DNA from 4 places in the Candidatus Symbiopectobacterium sp. NZEC127 genome. Region 1 is predicted to be linked to each of the others. Evidence: predicted binding sites of a transcription regulator. Region 1 holds the regulator's gene; each other region holds the start of a gene.
The links. The regulator PurR, encoded in region 1, represses purine synthesis genes. The targets are predictions, from matches to a motif close to CANGCAAACGTTTGCNTG.
Positions count from the first base shown of each region.

Region 2: a site for PurR is predicted at 2,377-2,394, ahead of carA (glutamine-hydrolyzing carbamoyl-phosphate synthase small subunit). Genes of this name have one in related genera too.
Region 3: a site for PurR is predicted at 1,441-1,458, ahead of cvpA (colicin V production protein). Genes of this name have one in related genera too.
Region 4: a site for PurR is predicted at 874-891, ahead of J5069_RS18645 (NCS2 family permease). Genes of this name have one in related genera too.

Region 1 covers NZ_JAGFPG010000001.1:1,261,256-1,266,650, reverse strand. The annotation lists gene cfa (cyclopropane fatty acyl phospholipid synthase) at 1-1,085, opposite strand, end outside; gene purR (HTH-type transcriptional repressor PurR) at 1,517-2,542, opposite strand; gene J5069_RS05685 (YnhF family membrane protein) at 2,937-3,026, shown strand; gene J5069_RS05680 (C40 family peptidase) at 3,106-4,023, opposite strand; gene J5069_RS05675 (Grx4 family monothiol glutaredoxin) at 4,432-4,788, shown strand; gene rnt (ribonuclease T) at 4,898-5,395, opposite strand, start outside.
Region 2 covers NZ_JAGFPG010000003.1:187,363-192,757, forward strand. The annotation lists gene ispH (4-hydroxy-3-methylbut-2-enyl diphosphate reductase) at 1-846, shown strand, start outside; gene dapB (4-hydroxy-tetrahydrodipicolinate reductase) at 1,351-2,169, shown strand; gene carA (glutamine-hydrolyzing carbamoyl-phosphate synthase small subunit) at 2,617-3,765, shown strand; gene carB (carbamoyl-phosphate synthase large subunit) at 3,780-5,395, shown strand, end outside.
Region 3 covers NZ_JAGFPG010000001.1:1,813,324-1,818,718, forward strand. The annotation lists gene purF (amidophosphoribosyltransferase) at 1-800, opposite strand, end outside; gene cvpA (colicin V production protein) at 822-1,322, opposite strand; gene dedD (cell division protein DedD) at 1,506-2,276, opposite strand; gene folC (bifunctional tetrahydrofolate synthase/dihydrofolate synthase) at 2,266-3,534, opposite strand; gene accD (acetyl-CoA carboxylase, carboxyltransferase subunit beta) at 3,623-4,540, opposite strand; gene J5069_RS08415 (DedA family protein) at 4,754-5,395, opposite strand, start outside.
Region 4 covers NZ_JAGFPG010000005.1:236,666-242,060, reverse strand. The annotation lists gene yieH (6-phosphogluconate phosphatase) at 1-664, opposite strand, end outside; gene J5069_RS18645 (NCS2 family permease) at 985-2,322, shown strand; gene J5069_RS18640 (4'-phosphopantetheinyl transferase family protein) at 2,374-3,102, opposite strand; gene J5069_RS18635 (4Fe-4S binding protein) at 3,258-3,776, opposite strand; gene aegA (formate-dependent uric acid utilization protein AegA) at 3,773-5,395, opposite strand, start outside.

The DNA of each region.
Region 1 (5,395 bases):
TTGCGTGCGCGAAACGCCCCGGCGCAGGCATTCAGGTAGTAACGAAACATACGATTAAAACGCAGTGAGTAACGGTTCGCTAACTGTGGCCAACCGGCAACAAAGCGATCGTGCCAGGCCATCAGGGTCTTGTCGTAATCGGCCCCAAAGTTGTGCCAATCTTCCATCACCAGATAAGGTTCACTGCGCGCGGCAATATGGCGTACGGAGGGCAGACAACCGTTGGGGAAGATATATTTGTTAATCCAGGGATCAACCTGCGAATCGGTTTTATTCGCCCCAATGGTATGCAGCAGAAATAGCCCTTCGGGTTTGAGGTTCTTGCTGACGACGCGAAAGTAGGTATCGTAATTTTTCGGTCCAACGTGCTCAAACATGCCGACAGACACGATGCGATCGAAATGTCGGTTAAGGTCACGATAATCCTGCAATTCAATGGTAACGTTAAGATCGTGACAGCGCGCCTGAGCCAGTTTTTGCTGCTCACGCGAAATGGTCACGCCGTAAACCGATACGCCATAATGGCGTGCCGCATAGGCGGCCAGTCCGCCCCAACCGCAGCCAATATCCAACAGGGTCATGCCCGGCTGAAGCTGAAGCTTTTCGCAAATCATGCGCAGTTTGGCCTGTTGCGCCTGCTCAAGGGTCGTGGCCTCTTTCCAGTAGCCGCAGGAATATTGCATATGCGTATCAAGCATCAGGCTAAACAGATCGTTGCCCAGATCGTAATGCTCCTCGCCGACAATCCAGGCACGCTTGCGCGATTGCAGGTTAATCAAACGCGTGGCGACAATATGCAAAATGTCTTTGAGATGATGGGGGGCTTTTTTCTCAAGCCCCGCGCGTAAGAGACGCCGAAAAAAGCAGTCTAAACGATCGCACTCCCACCAACCGTCCATATAGCTTTCCCCGAGTCCCAGTGAGCCTTCACGCAGAACGCGCTTGTAGAAATCGGGGTTGCGTACCCTGATATCAAACGGTCGAGAACCATTGATTTTGATATCAGCGATAGCCAATAACGCTTGAACGATCCGGAACCAGGACGTGTTATTTTCTGCCAGTTCCTCTACATATGATGAACTCATAACTTCTCCCAACCTTGCCAGGCAGCGCCGCAAGGAACAGCATAGACAGTCTTTCATCAACCCTAACGCTGCGGTTTGCGCACAGCGTGTTCGAATCACGGGCAAGTTACCCGTTGTTCAAAGAGTAAGCGGTTGCATTCGTGCGCAGCCGTTTATGCTTGCCCGTTGCACAGTGGCAGCAGGCATAACATCCATCGTCTACTCTCTGGATACCCAGAGGGAATGAAGAGTCAAAGCCGGTACGTGGTAGCACGTAGGGGCACGTATCCTGATACGCAATTCTGCGCTTTTTGTAATAAGGATAAGTGTAGGGATATTGTCCGAATGAAAAACAGTGTATGACTGCTTCAATCAGAGGACAAGTCGAAATTGATTGATGCAGCCATGAAGAATATAAAAATCAATATATTATAAGAAAATCGTCTTAAACATTAACGGCGATAGTCGCGGAACGGACCATCACCCACGGAACGCCGCTCAATAAGGGTCGGATGAACCTCAATCACCTGTGCATCTTCGCGCTTGCTGGTGATGCGATCGAGCAGCATGGTAAAGGCAGATTGACCCAAACGCTCTTTGGGCTGGTGGATGGTGGTCAAGGCCGGCGTGAAATAACGCGCATGGCGAACATTATCGTAGCCAATCACGGAAATATCTTGCGGTACACGTAGCCCTAGCTCATCTGCCGCGCAGATAGCGCCCATCGCCATGATATCGCCGCCGCAGAAAATGGCGGTCGGGCGCTGTTTCTGCGCCAAAATCTGGTGCATGGCTTTATAGCCGGATTCCGGTTCAAAATCGCCCTGAACAACCCACTCATCGCGTACCGTGATATCCGCTTCGTGCAAGGCTTTGAGAAAACCCAGATAACGCCCACTGCCGGTGTTGCGTTCCTGAATACCGGGAATGGCACCGATGTCGCGGTGGCCGCGCTCAATCAGGTATCGGCCAGCCAGATATCCGCCTTCAAAAGCGTTGTCAATAATGGTGTCGGTGAAATCGCTGTGTGCCTGACCCCAATCCATCACCACCATGGGAATGCTGCGATAATCCGCCAACATGCCCAACAGTTCGGGCGGATATTCCGCACACATCACCAACAGGCCATCGACCCGTTTTTGCGCCAGCATGGAAAGATAGGCTCGCTGTTTTTCCAGGTTATTGTGCGAGTTGCACAGAATCAGGGTGTAGCCTTTGGCATAACAACTGTTTTCAACCGCTTCGATGATTTCTGCGAAGTAGGGTGCTTCGCTTGAGGTGGCGAGCAGTCCGATGGATTTGGTGTGGTTGACCTTTAAGCTCCGCGCTACTGCGCTCGGGGAGTAGTGTAATTCCTTGATGGCTTCCCGCACGGCCGTTTTGGTCTCTTCGGCGACGAAACGTGTTTTGTTGATGACGTGAGAGACGGTTGTAGTTGAAACGCCAGCACGCTTTGCCACATCTTTGATCGTTGCCATCTAAAAATGACTCCTGAACCTACTTGTTACGGCAGTATATAGTTTGTTAATCGTTTGCTTTTGCGTAATGTTCTCTTTCTGATGGAATAAACAGGATATCAGAAGGAGACTGCCGACGTACTTTGTACCTAAAGGGGATGCATTGATCCCATTGAAGATGACGTGTTCGGACACCGACGCAGCGCACGGTAAACTGCGAATTCTGGCTGATTTGCCGCGAAAGTGAAAGGGATAATTGATATAATTAGTGCAGCCGGGATCGGAGATTTTCCCTATAAATTGTGTAACAATACCTTCTTGGCGTCATTGTGCTGCGGCGATTGGCGTGCAAAAAGCAATGTGGCATCCAATGCGGCGGCAATTTCCACGCATTTCTGTGTTTCAAGGAGATAGAATGAATACTGATTTGAAAATGTCATTACTGACCACGGTTGGGGCGTTAGTCATGATCATGGTATTTAGCTTTGTTGCCGTATTGAACTGACAGCGATTAAAATAAAGACTAGGCTGCGTAGGCATCACCTGGTCTTTATTATTTTATCCGTAACGCGTCGATTGGGCGATTAGCGAATCGTTTGTGGTGTCACCACGCGACGTGCGCCAATGTAGTGTTCCTGCCAGTAGTCCTCACTCAACTTACTGATCTTGATATCGGCACCGGTACGCGGTGACTGAATAAACTTGCCATTGCCAAGATAAACCCCGACATGATCGGCGGTGCCACGGCCGTTGATGCGGAAGAACACCAGATCGCCAATCTCCAGTTCACCCTTATTGATGGGAGCAGCATCGCGCAGGTGATACATCTCATTGGCGGTGCGTGGGATAGGAATTTTCACCACATCCTTATAGGCATAATAGACCAGACCGCTACAGTCGAAACCGGTGTAAGGCGAGTTACCGCCCCATTGATAAGGCTTACCGATCTGGCTCATCAGCTTGTTCATTGCCGTCATTTTTGCATGCTGGTAGCGGCGCTTATGCGCTTCGCTCAGCACTGGCTCTTTGCCCGCTTTTTTTGCGCCTGGCTTTATCGCCGCCGTTTTTTGCGTAGTCGTTTCCGCCCCTTTTTTGAGCCCTTTTACCAGCTTTGCCGGCGTTGCGCTGTGGTAGCGCGATGACGTGGTTTTTGATGCTGCGGTCTTGGCTTCAACGTCGCCAGAGATCTTTTTAGTGGCCGTGGTTTTGGTCGGTTTCGTACTTGGGGCTATTTTGGCTTTTTTCTCAACTACCTTTTTCTCAGCGATCTTTTTTTCAGGCTGCGCTTTGGCTTTCGCTTTTTCCGGTGTTGCCTTTTTCTTCGGTGGTTCCGGCGGAGTTTGTGGCTTTTTAGTGGTTTTGGTGGTCTGGTTTTTTTTCAGGTGCTTGTCATCGGTGCTGGCGCTGGCTTTCTTCTCCGCATTGGTGTGCGGAGCTGCCTGGGCAACATTAATAAACAGATGGCTGAAGAAAACAAAGATCAGAGTAATAAATACGCGCATGATAAAAGAGACCGAATACAATCCTTAACTCGCTCAATTCGAACAGTATTGACGAAAACGCCATGAGAAAAAAGCAGGAAATCACCTTTTCGCTTAACAGAATCATGAGAAAACGTTAATAATTGTTTTCCCGCTGTAAATATCATCATTTATTGCGGCATATTTCACCGAGGGACCTGGGGAGAACGGTGACAGGAAAAGACCCTACAAAAAATGGCGTTTTTTTGTCATGACCGCTCTCGCTACAATGACGCAACGGTAAATGTGCTTTGGGATCGCGTGGATCACAAAGCGCATACGCGACAATGGTGCGATAATACCCCGTTACATAATGATGCCGTGCGATCCCTCCGCCATGAAGAGGGCAGCGTAATGGCTCGCAGAAACACCGTTTGAGGAAGCAAAAGCATGACGACGACAACGATTGAAAAAATTCAGCGCCAGATTACAGAAAACCCGATTCTGCTGTACATGAAGGGTTCCCCGAAGTTGCCGAGCTGCGGTTTCTCCGCGCAGGCCGTGCAAGCGCTGTCAGCCTGCGGTGAACGCTTCGCCTATGTAGACATTTTGCAAAACCCGGATATTCGTGCTGAGCTGCCAAAATATGCCAACTGGCCGACCTTTCCCCAACTGTGGATTGACGGCGAACTGATTGGCGGATGCGATATCATCATTGAAATGTATCAACGTGGTGAATTGCAGCCGTTGATCAAAGAAACCGCAGACAAATACCGTGAGCCGCAGGACGGCGACAGCGCGCAGTAAATCGTGCCTGTTGGCGGTATACTGCCGCTATCTGATGTAGAAGAGGGGACCCGCATAAGGGTCCCTTTACTGTTGGTATGAAACCGGTGTATGACCCCGATGGGGGAACTCAGACCGTTTGGTCTTCCACGGGCAATGGCCAACCGCCCAGCCGCTTCCAACGATTAACCAGTTCGCAAAATAGCGCCGTGGTTTGCTGCGTGTCATAAAGCGCTGAGTGAGCCTGCGCGGAGTCGAAGGCGATGCCAGCAGTCATGCAGGCCTTTGCCAATACGGTTTGTCCCAGTACCAATCCGCTCAGCGCGGCGGTGTCAAACGTGGCAAACGGGTGGAACGGGTTGCGTTTGAGCCCGCAACGTTCCGCTGCTGCCATCAAAAAGCTGTGATCAAAATTGGCGTTGTGAGCGACGATAATCCCGCGATTGCAGCCTCTGTCTTTAATACCTTTACGCACCATTTTGAATATCTCATGCAAGGCGTCGTATTCAGAGACGGCACCGCGCAGCGGATTATGAGGATCGATGCCGGTAAACGCCAGCGCGGCGGGATCAAGCAGCGCACCTTCGAATGGCGCAACGTGAAAATGCAAGGTTTCATCGGGCTGTAA
Region 2 (5,395 bases), on a different contig from region 1:
CGCCACGAAGTGGTGCATAACCGCTATGTGGTGGATGGCTTGCGTGACCGCGGCGCGATCTTTATTGAAGAGATTGGTGAAGTGCCTGATGGGGCGATCCTGATTTTTTCTGCGCATGGCGTGTCTCAGGCCGTGCGGGCGGAAGCGAAGAATCGCGATCTGACCGTCTTTGATGCCACCTGCCCGTTGGTGACCAAGGTGCATATGGAGGTGGCGCGTGCCAGCCGCAAAGGGGTAGAAGCTATCCTGATCGGCCATGCGGGTCACCCTGAAGTAGAAGGCACCATGGGGCAGTACAGCAACAATGACGGCGGCATGTATCTGGTGGAGTCGCCGGAGGACGTGTGGAACTTGCAGGTTAAAGATGAGGGTAACCTCTGCTTTATGACGCAGACCACGCTGTCGGTGGATGACACCTCTGCGGTGATTGATGCACTGCGTGAACGTTTTCCACAGATTATCGGCCCGCGTAAAGACGATATCTGCTATGCCACCACTAATCGTCAGGAAGCGGTGCGCTATCTGGCGGAACGCGCCAACGTGGTGCTGGTGGTCGGGTCGAAAAACTCCTCCAATTCCAACCGGTTGGCAGAGCTGTCCCAGCGTGCTGGCATACCCGCTTACCTTATCGACTCCGCGAATGATATACAGGAACGCTGGCTGACAGACGCGGCGTGCGTGGGTGTGACGGCGGGGGCTTCTGCGCCGGACATTCTGGTTCAGCAGGTGATTGAGCGCCTTAAATCCCTGGGTGGAAAAGTCGCACTCGAGCTGGAAGGCCGTGAAGAGAATATTGTCTTTGAAGTACCGAAAGAGCTGCGCGTAGAAGTGAAGCAGATCGATTGATATTGGCGTGAGGCAGGGTAAAAAATAGCAGGGTGATATCCCTGCTCAGACTGATGACAAAGTCACTTTACCCCTTGTCCTCCTCGGCTCCCCTCCCGTCATCCTGCGCTCCCCTCCCGTCATCCTCGGCGAAAGCCGGGGATCTCTGTGAGGATAAACGCATTTCTTCGGCAAGAGATTCCCGCCTGCGCGGGAATGACGGTGGGACTAGGGCGGTTTGTCAGCAATTTCAGCAGGGTGATATCCCTGCTATTTTTTTGCCTGAGTTTTCACCTCTTTCCAATGCATAAAAACTGCATGATTATGCGTAATTACCTCTCTTGCCTATTCGGTCGAATTTGCCTGTCCCTGTGCTTCGAACGGCTTCTGGGGGATAGCTTTTACTGATTACTCGCCCTTTTTGTCAGAAATTTCTAATCCTGTGTGAAATCCGCTGGCAGCCGTCGCGTTGGCCCGCTAACCTGAGAACGTTTTTACGGCGCAAGTGAAAAAAGAGAGATAACGATGAAGGATGCAATACGTGTAGCGATTGCCGGTGCCGGTGGTCGAATGGGGCGTCAACTGATCCAGGCGGTTTCGCAGATGGAAGGCGCGGTGCTCGGCGCGGCGCTAGAGCGCGAAGGTTCATCGCTGGTTGGGGTTGATGCCGGTGAGTTGGCGGGGCTGGGCACGCTGGGCGTTACCGTGCAGGATTCGCTGGCTGCGGTAGGTGATGATTTTGATATCTTCATCGATTTCACGCGTCCTGAAGGCACACTGGTACATCTGGCATTCTGCCGCCAGCATGGCAAGGGCATGATTATCGGTACCACAGGCTTCGATGATGCGGGCAAAGCGGCTATCAGCGCGGCTGCTCAGGAGATTGGTATTGTGTTTGCCGCCAACTTTAGCGTAGGTGTCAACGTGATGCTGAAATTGCTGGAGAAAGCGGCCACGGTGATGGGCGACTACACGGATATCGAGATTCTTGAAGCGCACCACCGCCATAAAGTCGATGCCCCGTCAGGGACGGCGTTGGCGATGGGGGAAGCCATTGCGGGAGCGTTAGGGCGCGATCTGAAAACCTGCGCGGTCTATGCGCGTGAAGGTCACACCGGCGAACGTGTGCCAAACAGTATCGGTTTTGCCAGCTTGCGTGCCGGGGATATCGTCGGTGAGCACACTGCCATGTTTGCGGATGTCGGCGAGCGCATTGAGATTAGCCATAAGGCTTCCAGCCGCATGACCTTCGCTAATGGTGCGGTTCGTGCCGCAATTTGGTTGAAAGCTAAAAAATCAGGTCTTTTCGATATGAGAGATGTGCTTTCTCTGAACGATCTTTGATTTTATTTTTTTTGTTAACTCAGTGAATGGGATGGCTTATTTGTCATCCTTTTTATTATTTAGGGTTGTTTTGATTTTTATATATCGTAATTGGTAAAAATTGCTATTTCCCCCGGTTTTTACTGTTTTTGGTGGCGTTTTTTTAACCCGCCATTGCCCGATCAGGCGCCTGCTGGTCAAATATTCCCTTCTGGCTAATAATGTTGCCAGGCAACCGTTTACTTTGCCTTTTTGAGGGCTGTTTTTGTGGCTGTAGCCAGTCAGTGACGCTGTAAGCCATAAAAAATGGAGAAAAATGTCGGTTAGAGTGGACAAGTTGAACGGCCATCATTAAAATGCGCGCAATTTGCCAAAAGTTTACCTAAAAGGTAATTTTTGCATTGATTTGGAGTGACTAATCTGAATTAATATGCAGATAACATGATTGTTTATTCCTTGGAGGGTGTTTTGATTAAGTCAGCGCTATTGGTTCTGGAAGACGGAACCCAATTCCACGGTCGTGCCATCGGGGCAGAGGGAACGGCAGTGGGGGAAGTGGTCTTCAATACGTCGATGACCGGTTATCAAGAAATCCTCACTGATCCTTCCTATTCCCGCCAAATTGTTACTCTCACTTATCCCCATATTGGTAATGTCGGCACTAACGCCAGCGACGAAGAATCCCCCTCTGTTCATGCTCAAGGCCTGGTTATTCGCGATCTGCCTCTGATTGCCAGCAACTACCGTAATGAAGAGAGCCTCTCGGATTACCTGAAACGCAATAACATCGTTGCCATCGCCGATATCGATACGCGTAAGCTGACTCGCTTGCTGCGTGAGAAAGGGGCGCAGAATGGCTGCATTATTGCCGGGGATGCGCCGGATGCCGCGCTGGCGCTGGAAAAAGCTAAGGCGTTCCCTGGCCTGAAGGGCATGGATCTGGCAAAAGAAGTGACGACGCAAGAACCTTATGGCTGGACGCAAGGCAGTTGGACGTTAGCCGGTGAACTGCCTGCCGCCAAAGCGGAAAGTGAATTGCCGTACCACGTGGTGGCTTATGACTACGGTGTGAAGCGCAACATTCTGCGTATGCTGGTCGATCGTGGCTGCCGTCTGACGGTTGTGCCTGCCCAGACCTCCGCAGAAGAGGTGCTCAAACTGAATCCGGATGGCATTTTCCTCTCCAACGGTCCCGGTGACCCGGAGCCGTGTGACTACGCCATTAAGGCAATCAAAGCCTTCCTGGAGACCGACATTCCGGTATTTGGTATCTGCCTCGGTCATCAACTGCTGGCGCTGGCAAGCGGTGCTAAAACGGTCAAAATGAAATTTGGTCACCATGGTGGTAACCACCCGGTGAAAGATCTGGATGCAGACTGCGTGATGATTACCGCGCAGAACCACGGTTTCGCCGTGGATGAAAACTCACTGCCTGCGACGCTGCGCCCAACGCACAAATCGCTGTTTGACGGCTCCCTGCAAGGGATTCATCGCACGGATAAAGCGGCATTCAGTTTCCAGGGGCACCCGGAAGCCAGCCCTGGTCCGCACGACGCGGCCCCTTTGTTCGATCACTTTATCGAACTGATTCAATCTTATCGTGCCAATGGTAAATAATCGGGAGCAGAAAAATGGCAAAACGTACTGATATTAAAAGCATCCTGATCCTTGGTGCTGGCCCGATCGTTATCGGTCAGGCCTGTGAATTCGACTACTCTGGCGCGCAGGCGTGTAAAGCGTTACGTGAAGAGGGTTATCGCGTCGTTCTGGTGAACTCCAACCCGGCGACCATCATGACCGACCCGGAAATGGCCGATGCGACGTATATCGAGCCGATCCACTGGGAAGTAGTGCGCAAAATCATCGAAAAAGAGCGTCCAGATGCGGTGCTGCCGACCATGGGTGGTCAGACGGCGTTGAACTGTGCGCTCGAGCTTGAGCGTCAGGGCGTGCTGGCGGAATTTGGCGTTACCATGATCGGTGCGACCGCCGATGCTATCGATAAAGCGGAAGATCGCCGCCGCTTCGATATCGCCATGAAGAAGATTGGCCTGGAAACCGCGCGTTCCGGTATCGCGCATACCATGGAAGAAGCGCTGGCCGTGGCCGCTGATGTGGGCTATCCCTGCATTATCCGTCCCTCCTTTACCATGGGCGGCAGCGGTGGCGGCATCGCGTATAACCGTGAAGAGTTTGAAGAAATTTGTGCACGCGGTCTGGATCTGTCACCGACCAAAGAGCTGCTGATCGATGAATCCCTCATCGGTTGGAAAGAGTACGAAATGGAAGTGGTGCGCGATAAGAAAGACAACTGCATCATTGTCTGTTCCATCGAAAACCTGGATGCCATGGGTATCCACACCGGTGACTCCATTACCGTTGCGCCAGCGCAAACCCTGACGGACAAGGAATACCAAATCATGCGTAACGCCTCCATGGCGGTACTGCGTGAAATCGGGGTAGAAACCGGCGGTTCTAACGTGCAGTTTGCGGTCAACCCGAAAACCGGTCGCCTGATCATTATCGAAATGAATCCGCGTGTATCGCGCTCCTCGGCGCTGGCCTCCAAGGCGACGGGCTTCCCGATAGCCAAGATTGCCGCCAAACTGGCCGTAGGCTACACGCTGGATGAGTTGATGAACGACATCACCGGCGGTCGTACCCCGGCGTCGTTCGAGCCTTCCATTGACTATGTTGTCACCAAGATCCCGCGCTTCAACTTCGAAAAATTTGCCGGTGCCAACGATCGCCTGACCACTCAGATGAAATCGGTCGGCGAAGTGATGGCGATTGGCCGCACCCAGCAAGAGTCGCTGCAAAAAGCGCTGCGTGGTCTGGAAGTCGGCGCAACGGGCTTCGATCCGAAAGTGGATCTGGACGATCCGGAAGCGTTGACTAAAATCCGCCGCGAGCTGAAAGACGCAGGCGCTGAGCGTATCTGGTACGTCGCGGATGCTTTCCGCGCTGGCATGTCTGTGGACGGCGTGTTTAACCTGACCAACATCGATCGCTGGTTCCTGGTGCAAATTGAAGAACTGGTGCGTCTGGAAGAGCAGGTTGCCGAGAAAGGCGCGACGGCGCTGACAGCCGATTTCCTGCGTACCCTGAAACGCAAAGGCTTTGCCGATGCGCGTCTGGCGAAGCTGGCCGGTGTTTCTGAAAACGAAATCCGTAAACTGCGCGACAAATATGATCTGCACCCGGTCTACAAACGTGTCGATACCTGTGCGGCAGAGTTCGCCACCGA
Region 3 (5,395 bases), 550 kb from region 1:
ATAAAGGAGTCCGGACGAGCGAAATAGACATACTCGAACAGGCACGGGTTGCTTTTCGGGTTCTCGGCGCACTGACGGGTAAACAGTTGCCCTTTCTCGGTGATGTAAACCGCCTCTCCCGGCGCTACGTCACGCAAGAACTCAAAGCCAAGGGTATCGAGCGCCACGCTTTCCGAGGCCACCATATACTCGATGCGGCCATCGGCCAGTTCGCGCTTGCCGATCACCAATGGACGGATACCGTTGGGATCGCGGAAAGCGAATAAACCGTGCCCGATGATCATCCCGACGCACGCATAGGCACCGCGAATCATCTTGTGGGTAGCAGCAACGGCAGCAAACACGTTGTCAGCATCCAGCGGATAGTGTTGGAAACGATCCAACTCGCAGGCAAAGATATTGAGCAGGATTTCAGAATCAGAGGTGGTGTTAACGTGGCGACGCCCTTGCTCAAACAGCTGTTTGCGCAGTTCATGGGCGTTGGTCAGGTTACCGTTGTGCGCCAGCGTGATGCCAAACGGGGAATTGACATAAAACGGCTGGGCCTCCGATGCGCTGGAGCTGCCTGCGGTAGGATAACGTACATGCCCCACGCCCATATTGCCTTGCAGGCGCTGCATGTGACGCGCCTCGAATACGTCCTTCACCAGGCCGTTCGCCTTACGCAGGCGGAAGCAGTTCATGGGATCGATGGTGACGATGCCTGCGGCATCTTGTCCACGGTGCTGTAACACCGTTAACGCGTCATAAATCGACTGGTTTACCGGTGTAAAACCGGCGATACCGACAATACCGCACATGTTGTCTTTTCCTCATCAGCGCTACCGCAGCTCTATGTGCTGCGGCAAGAAACTTGACGTGCTTTGCAGGTAGTCGAAAAACCACCTGATGATATAGCTAAACTGCGGGATGAACTGAGACCGTTTCCAGTCGTCGCTTTGTGAAAAACCGGTAAAGGTATCCAAAAAGAACAGCAGCGCAGAGACAATCAACACGCCGCGCAGCGCACCAAAGCAAATGCCCAGTACCCTGTCGGTGCCTGAAAGCCCGGTTCGTTCAACCAGTGAACCAATCACATAGTTGACGATCGCTCCCACAATCAATGTCGCAATAAACAGAATGGCGATGGCAACCCCGTTGCGCACCAGCTCGTCTTCAAAACGCGTGAAATAGACCGACAGGTATGGGTAATAATGGCTGGCGACAAAGAATGCACTGCCCCAGGTGATCAGCGAAAGCGCCTCACGAACAAAGCCCCGGATCAAACTGACCAGCGCAGAGAAACCAATAATGCCAATGATGACGTAATCAACCCAAACCATGAATTCTCTCACTCACGAACGATGCCAACACAATCTCTCTCGCACCAACAGCGATTACCGCCGGTTCAACAGAGCATAGCGCCGCTCATCATCCTGTTCGCGGCGCATTCTAACAGAAAAAGAAAACGTTTGCGTAGCCTATTTCCCAACGATTTCACCGATAGGTGAATTTGCTGGCAACCCTTAACGTGCGCTGTAGTTCCTGACCTGCCCGCTCAATCCACTCAGTTGTTGCAGCTCGCCGAGGGCGGACTGTAATTTCTGTTTTGACGCATCCGGTCCGACGTAAATGCGGGTTATCTCTCCCGCGACCGGCGTCGATGGCACCGTATAAGCGCGGTATCCCGACAGGCGCAGCTTGGCCACAATCTCATTCACTTTATCGGCATTTTTCAGCGCGCCCAGTTGCACCACGTAGGCTTGCCCTGCTGGTGCGGCTTCCGGCTTCACTTCCGGTTGCGCGGCGGGCTGCTGCGCGGGTTGTGGCGCAGGCGTTGCCGGCTTGCTTTCCGGTTTCGGCTCAGGCTTCACTTCCGGTTTAGTTTCCGGCTTCGCCTTGGGTTTGGTTTCCGGTTTCACTTCCGCTTTAGGGGTGACCGGACGCGCCGCCACGGCGGGCGGGGCAATTTCTATCGGTGCGGAAGACGACGGTGGCGTACTGCTCGGCGGTGCCTGCATGGCGCCGTCATCCTCTGGCGCGATCACACCGCCCTGAGCCGGTTGTCCTTGCATCGCCTGCTGCGCACCCTCCGGCGGCTGGCTGGGCAACGACTGGTTCAATGAAGGCAATGATTCTGCCTCCGTGCTGTCGCCCGGCTTTGGCACCAGAGGAATCGCGGCAAATTCATCTTCGTAATGTTTCTTTTTGCCATCCAGCAGAGCAGGCAGCACAATAACGCCCAACGCTACCAGAATAATGGTGCCGACCAGACGGTTTTGAAACTTACTTGCCATTCGACCCCCTCTCCTCCCGCGCTTCCATGACATGCGCTACCGTATGAAAAGATCCGCACACCACCACGGTATCCTGCGTATCTGCATCTTGCATCGCCTGATGCCAGGCGGTCGCGACATCGTCAAACGACCGGCTGGATTCAAGGTGTGCCGCTATCAATTCAGCGCCTGCACCGCGCGGCCCCTCCAGTGGGGCGCAATACCATTCATCCACCACCGGCTTGAGCTGCGCCAGGGTGCCGGGAATATCTTTATCAGCCAGCATACCGATCACCGCACGCACTTTGCCCGTTTTTGGCAGTTGCGCCAAACGCCCGGCCAGATAGGCTGCGGCATGAGGATTATGCGCCACATCCAGAATCAGTGTTGGCTGTTCGCTCACCGTTTGGAACCGGCCCGGTAACGCCGCACGGCGCAGCCCCTGTTCAATAGCAGCCAGAGGGACGTTAATCGGTCCCTGATGCAGCGCGGCCAGCGCCGTGGCGGCGTTGGGCAGCGGCACGTTCGGCAGAGGTAGCGTCATGCGCGCTCCGTCAGCCGCTTGCCAATACCAGCCGTCGCCTTCCAGCGCGAAGTGCCAATCGCGACCGCGCTTGCACAACAAGGCCCCGGTCTCTTCGGCCACGGCGGCAATAGAGGCGGGCATATCCGGCTCCCCCACCACGGCGGGAGTATTACCACGGAAGATACCGGCTTTTTCGCGACCGATGCTTTCGCGATCGTGCCCTAACCAGTCAGTATGATCGAGCGCAATACTGGTCACCACCGCCACGTCGGCATCGACGATATTGGTGGCATCCAGACGCCCGCCCAACCCCACTTCCAGAATCACCACATCCAGATTTGCCTGCCTGAACAGGTGCAGTGCCGCAAGGGTGCCAAATTCAAAATAGGTCAACGAGACATCGCCACGTCCTGCTTCAATCTCGGCAAAAGCCTGAGCGTGGGCCGCTTCCGGCAATTCCTGGCCTTGAATGCGCACCCGCTCGGTATAGCGCAGCAGATGGGGCGAACTGTAGACGCCGACACGCAACCCCGCCGCCATCAAAATGGCTTCCAGCGTGCAGCAGGTGGTGCCCTTTCCGTTGGTGCCCGCGACGGTAAACACCGTTGGGGCCGGACGCAGCAGATGAAGACGATCGGCAACCTGTTTAACGCGCGTCAATCCCATGTCAATGGCAGTGGCGTGCAGGTGCTCCAGATAATGAAGCCACGCGGCCAAAGGCGACGTGGCTTGGGGAATGAGAAGATTTTCCATGAGTCCCGTTCACTGGCTTACGGTTCATTGATACAGGGTGCACAGAACGGCCTAAGCGCAATCCTGTCACACCCTGTTCATGTGTCACTTATTGCGCATCATCCTGCGGTTCAGTGGTCACTTCCGGCGGACGAACTTCAGCGGTGTCCACCGGCTCAGGGTGGTTGGTCAAGCGAGACAGCATGCTGGCTAACTTGAAGCGCATTTCCGGGCGGCGCACGATCATGTCAATCGCCCCTTTCTCCAGCAGGAATTCACTGCGTTGGAAACCCGGCGGCAATTTTTCACGCACCGTCTGTTCGATAACGCGCGGGCCAGCAAAACCGATCAGCGCTTTAGGTTCGGCAATGTTCAAATCGCCGAGCATCGCCAGACTGGCGGAAACGCCACCCATGGTCGGGTCGGTCAACACCGAGATATAGGGCAGACCGCGCTCGCGCATTTTTGCCAACGCCGCGCTGGTTTTCGCCATTTGCATCAGCGACATCAGCGCTTCCTGCATACGCGCACCGCCGCTGGCGGAGAAACACACCAACGGACAGCCATCTTCCAGCGACTGCTCCACCGCACGCACAAAACGCGCGCCGACCACAGAGGCCATGGAACCGCCCATAAAGGCAAATTCAAAGGAGGCGGCGACCACTGGCATGCCGTACAGCGTGCCTTTCATCACCACCAGCGCGTCTTTTTCGTCAGACTGCTTCTGTGCGGCAACCAGACGATCTTTGTATTTCTTCGAGTCTTTGAACTTCAGCGCATCCTTGGGCTCCAGCTCACTACCCAGCTCAACCACGCTGTCCTTATCCAGAAACGCATTTAAACGCGCACGGGCGGAAAGCCGCATGTGGTGGTCACACTTGGGACACACCTCAAGGTTACGCTCTAATTCAGCGCGGTAAAGCACCTGACCACAACTGTCACATTTGGTCCATACCCCTTCAGGAATATTGGCCTTGCGGGTCGGTGTAATGTTGCTCTTGTTAAGAATTCGTTCAATCCAGCTCATTGATAACCTTTCTGCTTGAACCTGGCCGTAGCCAGTCCGCTCTGCCCCGTCACAACGCCCGTTTGCCGTAGCCTGAACCGGTGTTTACACCCGTGTTTCAAGGCGCTGGCAACACAGGTCGTCATCGGGGACAGACCATAAATGCCGCTCATTAAACCATAACACTCCGGGACTGTGGATAGAAAACTGGTCAAACCGGAGCGATTACCGCGTTTATTCTTGTGAACGCGACGCGCTATTCGCACGGGCCGCCGCTCGTCTATGCCGCCAGATTTCAATGATCCCCGGCAAGATAGAGATGAAAATAATCGCGACAATCAATAACTTCAAGTTTTCTTGCACAATCGGCAGGTCGCCAAACAGGTAACCTGCGTAGGTAAACAGTAATACCCACAGCAATGCCCCTACCACATTATAGAGAGCAAAGTGGCGGTAGCGCATGTGTCCCATACCGGCGACAAACGGCGCGAATGTTCTCACAATCGGTACGAAGCGCGCCAGAATAATCGTTTTGCCGCCGTGACGGGCATAAAACTGATGCGTTTTATCCAGATAACTGCGGCGGAAAATTTTCGAATTGGGATTACTGAACAGTTTTTCCCCGAACAAACGTCCGATGGTGTAGTTGACCGCATCCCCCAGTATGGCCGCCGCAATCATCAGCGCCACCATGGTGTGCACATTCAGATCGTTGCTGGGCAGCGCCGCCAGCGCACCGGCGACAAACAGCAGGGAATCCCCCGGCAGAAACGGCGTCACTACCAGGCCAGTTTCACAAAACAGGATCAAAAACAGAATGGCATAAATCCAGACACCGTATTGCGCAACCAGTTCCGCAAGGTGAACGTCAATATG
Region 4 (5,395 bases), on a different contig from region 1:
AGGCGGTGATGTTCCAGCCTTTTTCGCGCCACAGCTGCGGTAAGTCACGCACGTTGTGGAAGGTGGTCACCAGCGGGTGATCGATGGGCGGATTGTGCGGGTCGGCGCAGTAGTAGTACACCGGAATGCCTGCGGCGATACCCGCTTCCACGCCTGAAAACGAATCTTCCACGAGCAGACAGTTTGCCAGATTGACCTGCATCTGCTGAGCGGCGTGATAAATAACGGCGGGATCGGGCTTCCATTTTTTCAAATCGTAACCGCTATACAGACGATCGGCGAAGTGCTCTCGCAGACCGGTTAACCCGAGCGAGTGGTGCATTTTGCTGACCGGGCCGTTCGACACCACGCCCATTGGCACAGTAATCGCGGCAAGCAGTTCTGGAATACCGTCAATAGGTTGCAGCGATTCTTCAAACAGCCGGGCGATCTCTGCACGGAAGTGTTTTTCCAGCGTTTCAGGCACCACTGTCAGGCCATGTTGTGCACTCACTCTGTCGATAATGTCGTAGAGCTTGACGCCTTTGTAGGTCTTGATGACCTCTTCCAGCGACAACTGTAAGCCATACGGAATAAAAATGTTCACATAGGCCTGGCAACAAATCACTTCGCTGTCGACCAGCGTGCCATCACAATCGAAAAAAACACAGTCAATCGAAGACATGGGGTTCCTTATTGGTAACGCGTGTGGTTCGCCCACTACTTTACCCCACTGCGCCAGTATTTTGGCCTTACCGGGCATAAACACGATAAAACCCTGTTTTTCACTTGGGATTCATTTTTTGTTCTGAAGGCGGATCGTTATGGCTGGTTCGCTGTTTTTCTCGCGTGTTTGCGGAAAAAAGAGGACCCGATACCGTGGCGAGGATCGGTCGCGATAACGTTTGCTTATAGCGAGAAAAAAAACCGGCTAACGGCGTTAATCTCTGCACATTTTGTTATAGGATACCCACCGACCATAATTCCTTATCTGGAACGTTGATAATGAAAACATCACAACCTGAGCTTGCGGGAGAGCAAGGCTTATTGGAGCGCGTATTCAAACTGCGCCAACATGGCACTACGGCGCGTACGGAAACGATTGCTGGGTTCACGACCTTTCTTACCATGGTATACATCGTTTTCGTAAACCCGCAGATTCTGGGTGTCGCGGGCATGGATACCCAAGCGGTGTTTGTGACCACCTGTCTGATTGCTGCGTTTGGTAGTATTTTGATGGGGCTGGTGGCTAACCTGCCGGTTGCATTGGCGCCCGCCATGGGGCTGAATGCCTTTTTCGCGTTCGTCGTCGTCGGTGCCATGGGGATTTCCTGGCAGATCGCGATGGGCGCCATCTTCTGGGGCGCGGTCGGCTTTCTGATACTGACCATTTTCCAGATTCGCTACTGGATGATTGCTAACATCCCGATCAGTTTGCGTTTAGGCATTGCCAGCGGTATCGGTTTGTTTATCGGTATGATGGGCCTGAAAAACGCTGGCATCATTGTTGCCAACCCGGAAACGCTGGTGACCATCGGCAACCTGACGTCTCACAGCGTTCTGCTGGGCGCGCTGGGGTTCTTTATCATTGCGGTGCTGGCCTCACGTAACATTCACGCCGCTGTGCTGATCTCTATCGTGGTGACCACGGTCATTGGCCTGTTGCTGGGTGACGTGAAATTTTCTGGCGTGTTTTCCATGCCGCCGAGCGTCACGTCCGTTGTCGGTCAGGTGGATCTGTCGGGGTCACTGAATTTGGCGCTTTCTGGCGTGATCTTCTCCTTTATGCTGGTAAACCTGTTTGATTCCTCCGGCACCCTGATTGGTGTGACGGATAAAGCCGGGTTAGTCGATGCACGCGGTAAATTCCCTCGGATGAAGCAGGCGCTTTACGTTGATAGCATCAGCTCGGTGGCCGGTTCGTTGATTGGCACCTCCTCCGTCACCGCGTATATCGAAAGCTCTTCCGGTGTCTCGGTTGGCGGGCGCACCGGACTGACAGCGGTTGTGGTCGGTATTCTGTTCCTGCTGGTGATTTTCCTCTCACCGTTGGCCAGCATGGTGCCCGCTTATGCGGCGGCAGGTGCGCTGATTTATGTTGGGGTGTTGATGACCTCGAGCCTGGCGCGCGTGAAATGGGACGATCTTACCGAAGCGGTGCCTGCGTTCATTACTGCGGTGATGATGCCGTTCAGCTTCTCCATCACCGAAGGGATTGCCCTGGGCTTTATCTCCTATGTGGTGATGAAGGCGGCAACCGGGCGCTGGCGTGAAATCAGCCCTTGTGTGGTGGTGGTTGCGGCGCTGTTCCTGCTGAAGTTTATCTTTATCGACGCGCATTAATCACCCGCGCCGTCAGTGAAAAAAAGCCCCGCTAGCGGGGCTTTTTTTATGTCAAACCGAAGGGACCTTCTCTGCAACGTGGCTGATAAGCTTGATGTAACTGCGCGATTGCCGTTGCTGCTGGATTATCTCACCGGTTTTATCCATCACGCCGTTACCCTGATAACGCCAGGTCATTAAATGGTTTATGGTCGGAATTCGCGCACAGGCCCAAGCCAGATAGCCATCGATATCACTGATGGCTTCCAGTGAGGGGAAGTAGGTTGAGCGTAATCGACCGGAGGCGGGGTGCAGCCGCAGGTTATCGCCATGGCTGAACTCAGGATCCGATAACTTGGTGATGGCTTGTCGAAGGGTGCAGAGCTGCGTGGCGGCTTCTAGCGGATCGCTTTGGGCATTGATCCAGGCGGTTTCTGCTGGCGTCTGCGTAGGGATCGACGTGACATGGGCGGGGCGCAAATGAACAATCTCGATATCAATCCCCACTTTCCCCTCTTCGCTCAGCAATATCGCCAGCGTATTGCCCGCATAGGCCACACTGAAATCGGGAAGATGGGGGTCGATAAAATGAGGACGCTCATCAGGCGAAAGCGTTATTGCGGGTAATACCGGGTAGCCGAAAAAATAGAACATCATCTCGGCCAGCAGTGCTCGACTTTTTAAGTAACGTTCGCGCCGCCTGGCAGGGAGCTCCTGCGCAGCGGCGATCAGTGCATCGGGCAAGCGTTGTAGATCGGGTAATGCCTCCGTGCCGGTCCACCTGACAAAATGGCAGGTCATGCTTCACTCCGTGATAGTCACCAAGGGATGAGTGTTCTCCGATTCACCCCGATAAAATACAAATTATATGCATATTAACAGACTATTATATGAACAAAAGTAAAAATACCCATAAGTTTGGGCTATTGACCCTCAACGGTATCATCGTTTCTGTCTTACAACAGGCGAATATCCGCGTTATCACGCGCCGCCTGTTGTTGCTTTTTGAAACTCCGCTGTTGCAGCTCACTGTTGTTCACCAGGGTCAGTGCGGATGTCGGACACACCCGCACGCACGAGGGGGAAGCGGCAACATCGACGCAGAGATCGCACTTGTGCACCTCGCTTTTTGCCGCCATGCCTTGTTGTGAGGTCAGCACCACGTCAATCGCACCAAAAGGACAAGCAATAACGCAACTTTTACAGCCAATGCAACGGGATTGAATGACCTGAATGCTGTCGTGGTGGCGCACCAGCGCATCATGAGGGCACACGCTGGCGCAGGGGGCGTTTTCGCACTGGCGGCACAATACCGGCACGCTCACCTGTGCGCCTTTGATCACCTTCAGGCGCGGGAAGAAACGCGCTTTGTCGATGGTGGCATCGGCGCCGCCCGCATGGGCGACGGCACAGGCGATTTCACAGGTGCGGCAGCCAATACATTTACTGGCATCGGCAATCACAAAAGCGTTCATTGAAGCGTTTCCTCGCGCGACGAGTTGAACTGAGAAGCCAGCGAGACCGCCGGTAAGGAAGCGATGGTGCTTTGTAACCCCATCTGGTCGAGCATGCTGATGGCGGCTTTGCGCCCATCGGCAATTGCGGTAACCACTAAATCCGCGCCGCGTACGGCATCGCCACCGGCAAAAATGCGTGGATGGTTGGTCTGACACGGACGTCGGCCATTGCCGCGCGCCGGCGCGTTGATGTGACCCCAATCATCCAGCCTCACCTTGGCCTCTTCGAGCCACGGCATGCTGTGCGGCTGGAAGCCAAACGCCGTGATGACGGCCTCGGCGGGTTGGACAAATTCGGAACCGGGGATCACGCGGGGCCGACGGCGGCCGCTGGCATCGGCCTCGCCCATCTCCGTTCTGACCAGGCTGATGCCGCAGACGTTGCCTTGCTCATCCAGACAAATCTTTTGCGGCTGAACGTTAAACATAAATTCCGCGCCCTCTTCGCGTGAGTTCTTCACCTCTTTTTTCGAGCCCGGCATGTTGGATTCATCGCGGCGATAGGCGCACGTTACTGATTCCGCTCCCTGACGCAGTGAGGTTCGCAGGCAGTCCATGGCCGTGTCACCACCGCCGAGCACCACCACACGCTTTCCTTCCATCGAAATATAGGGCTCTTCTTCCAGATCGGGCAGGCCCATAACCCGTTTGGTGTTGGCAATCAGGAACGGCAAGGCATCGTAAACGCCGGGCGCATCTTCATTTTCCAGACCCGCTTTCATCGAACGGTAGGTGCCGACGCCGAGGAACAGGGTTTCGTATTCCTCCATGATGTGCGACAGCGCGATATCTTTCCCGACTTCGGTATTGAGTTGGAAGTGAATGCCCATTTCGCTAAACAGGTGGCGGCGATGGGTCAGCACTTTTTTGTCCAACTTGAAGGGAGGAATACCGAAGGTGAGCAGGCCGCCAATCTCTGGATGGCGATCGAACACGGTAACCTCAACGCCATTGCGTGCCAGCACGTCCGCACAGGCTAAACCGGCGGGCCCGGCACCGATGATCGCTGCGCGTTTGCCGGTCGGCGTAACGCCGCTCATATCCGGCTTCCATCCCATCGCCATGGCGCTGTCCGTGATGTAACGCTCGATATTGCCGACGGTAACCGCGCCGAATTCTTTACCCAGCGTACAGGCACCTTCGCACAAACGATCCTGCGGGCATACGCGACCGCAGATCTCCGGCAGGCTGCTGGTTTGGTGTGAAAGCTCTACCGCTTCCAGAATGCGGCCCTGCTTCGCCAGGCTGATCCAGTGCGGAATACTGTTGTGCAGTGGGCAGGTCCATTCACAAATGGAATGATTGCCGCAGGAGAGGCAGCGGCTCGCCTGATCTTGCGTCTGCTCGGCGGAGAAACCGTGATAAATTTCGTCAAACGTGGTTTTGCGCAGCTCAATGGGCTTTTTCTTCGCCTCTACGCGCGGCCAGTTTTGGCGCTGTTTGAGTGGATTGGCGCTTTTGGTCGGCATGATCGGCGTGGCGCGCTGCCAGGTGGTGGCAGAACGCTGTGCCATCGCCTGTTGCTTGGCTTTTCGCTTCGCCTCCAGCGTCTGTTCGCTCACCAGCGTGAGCGCTTG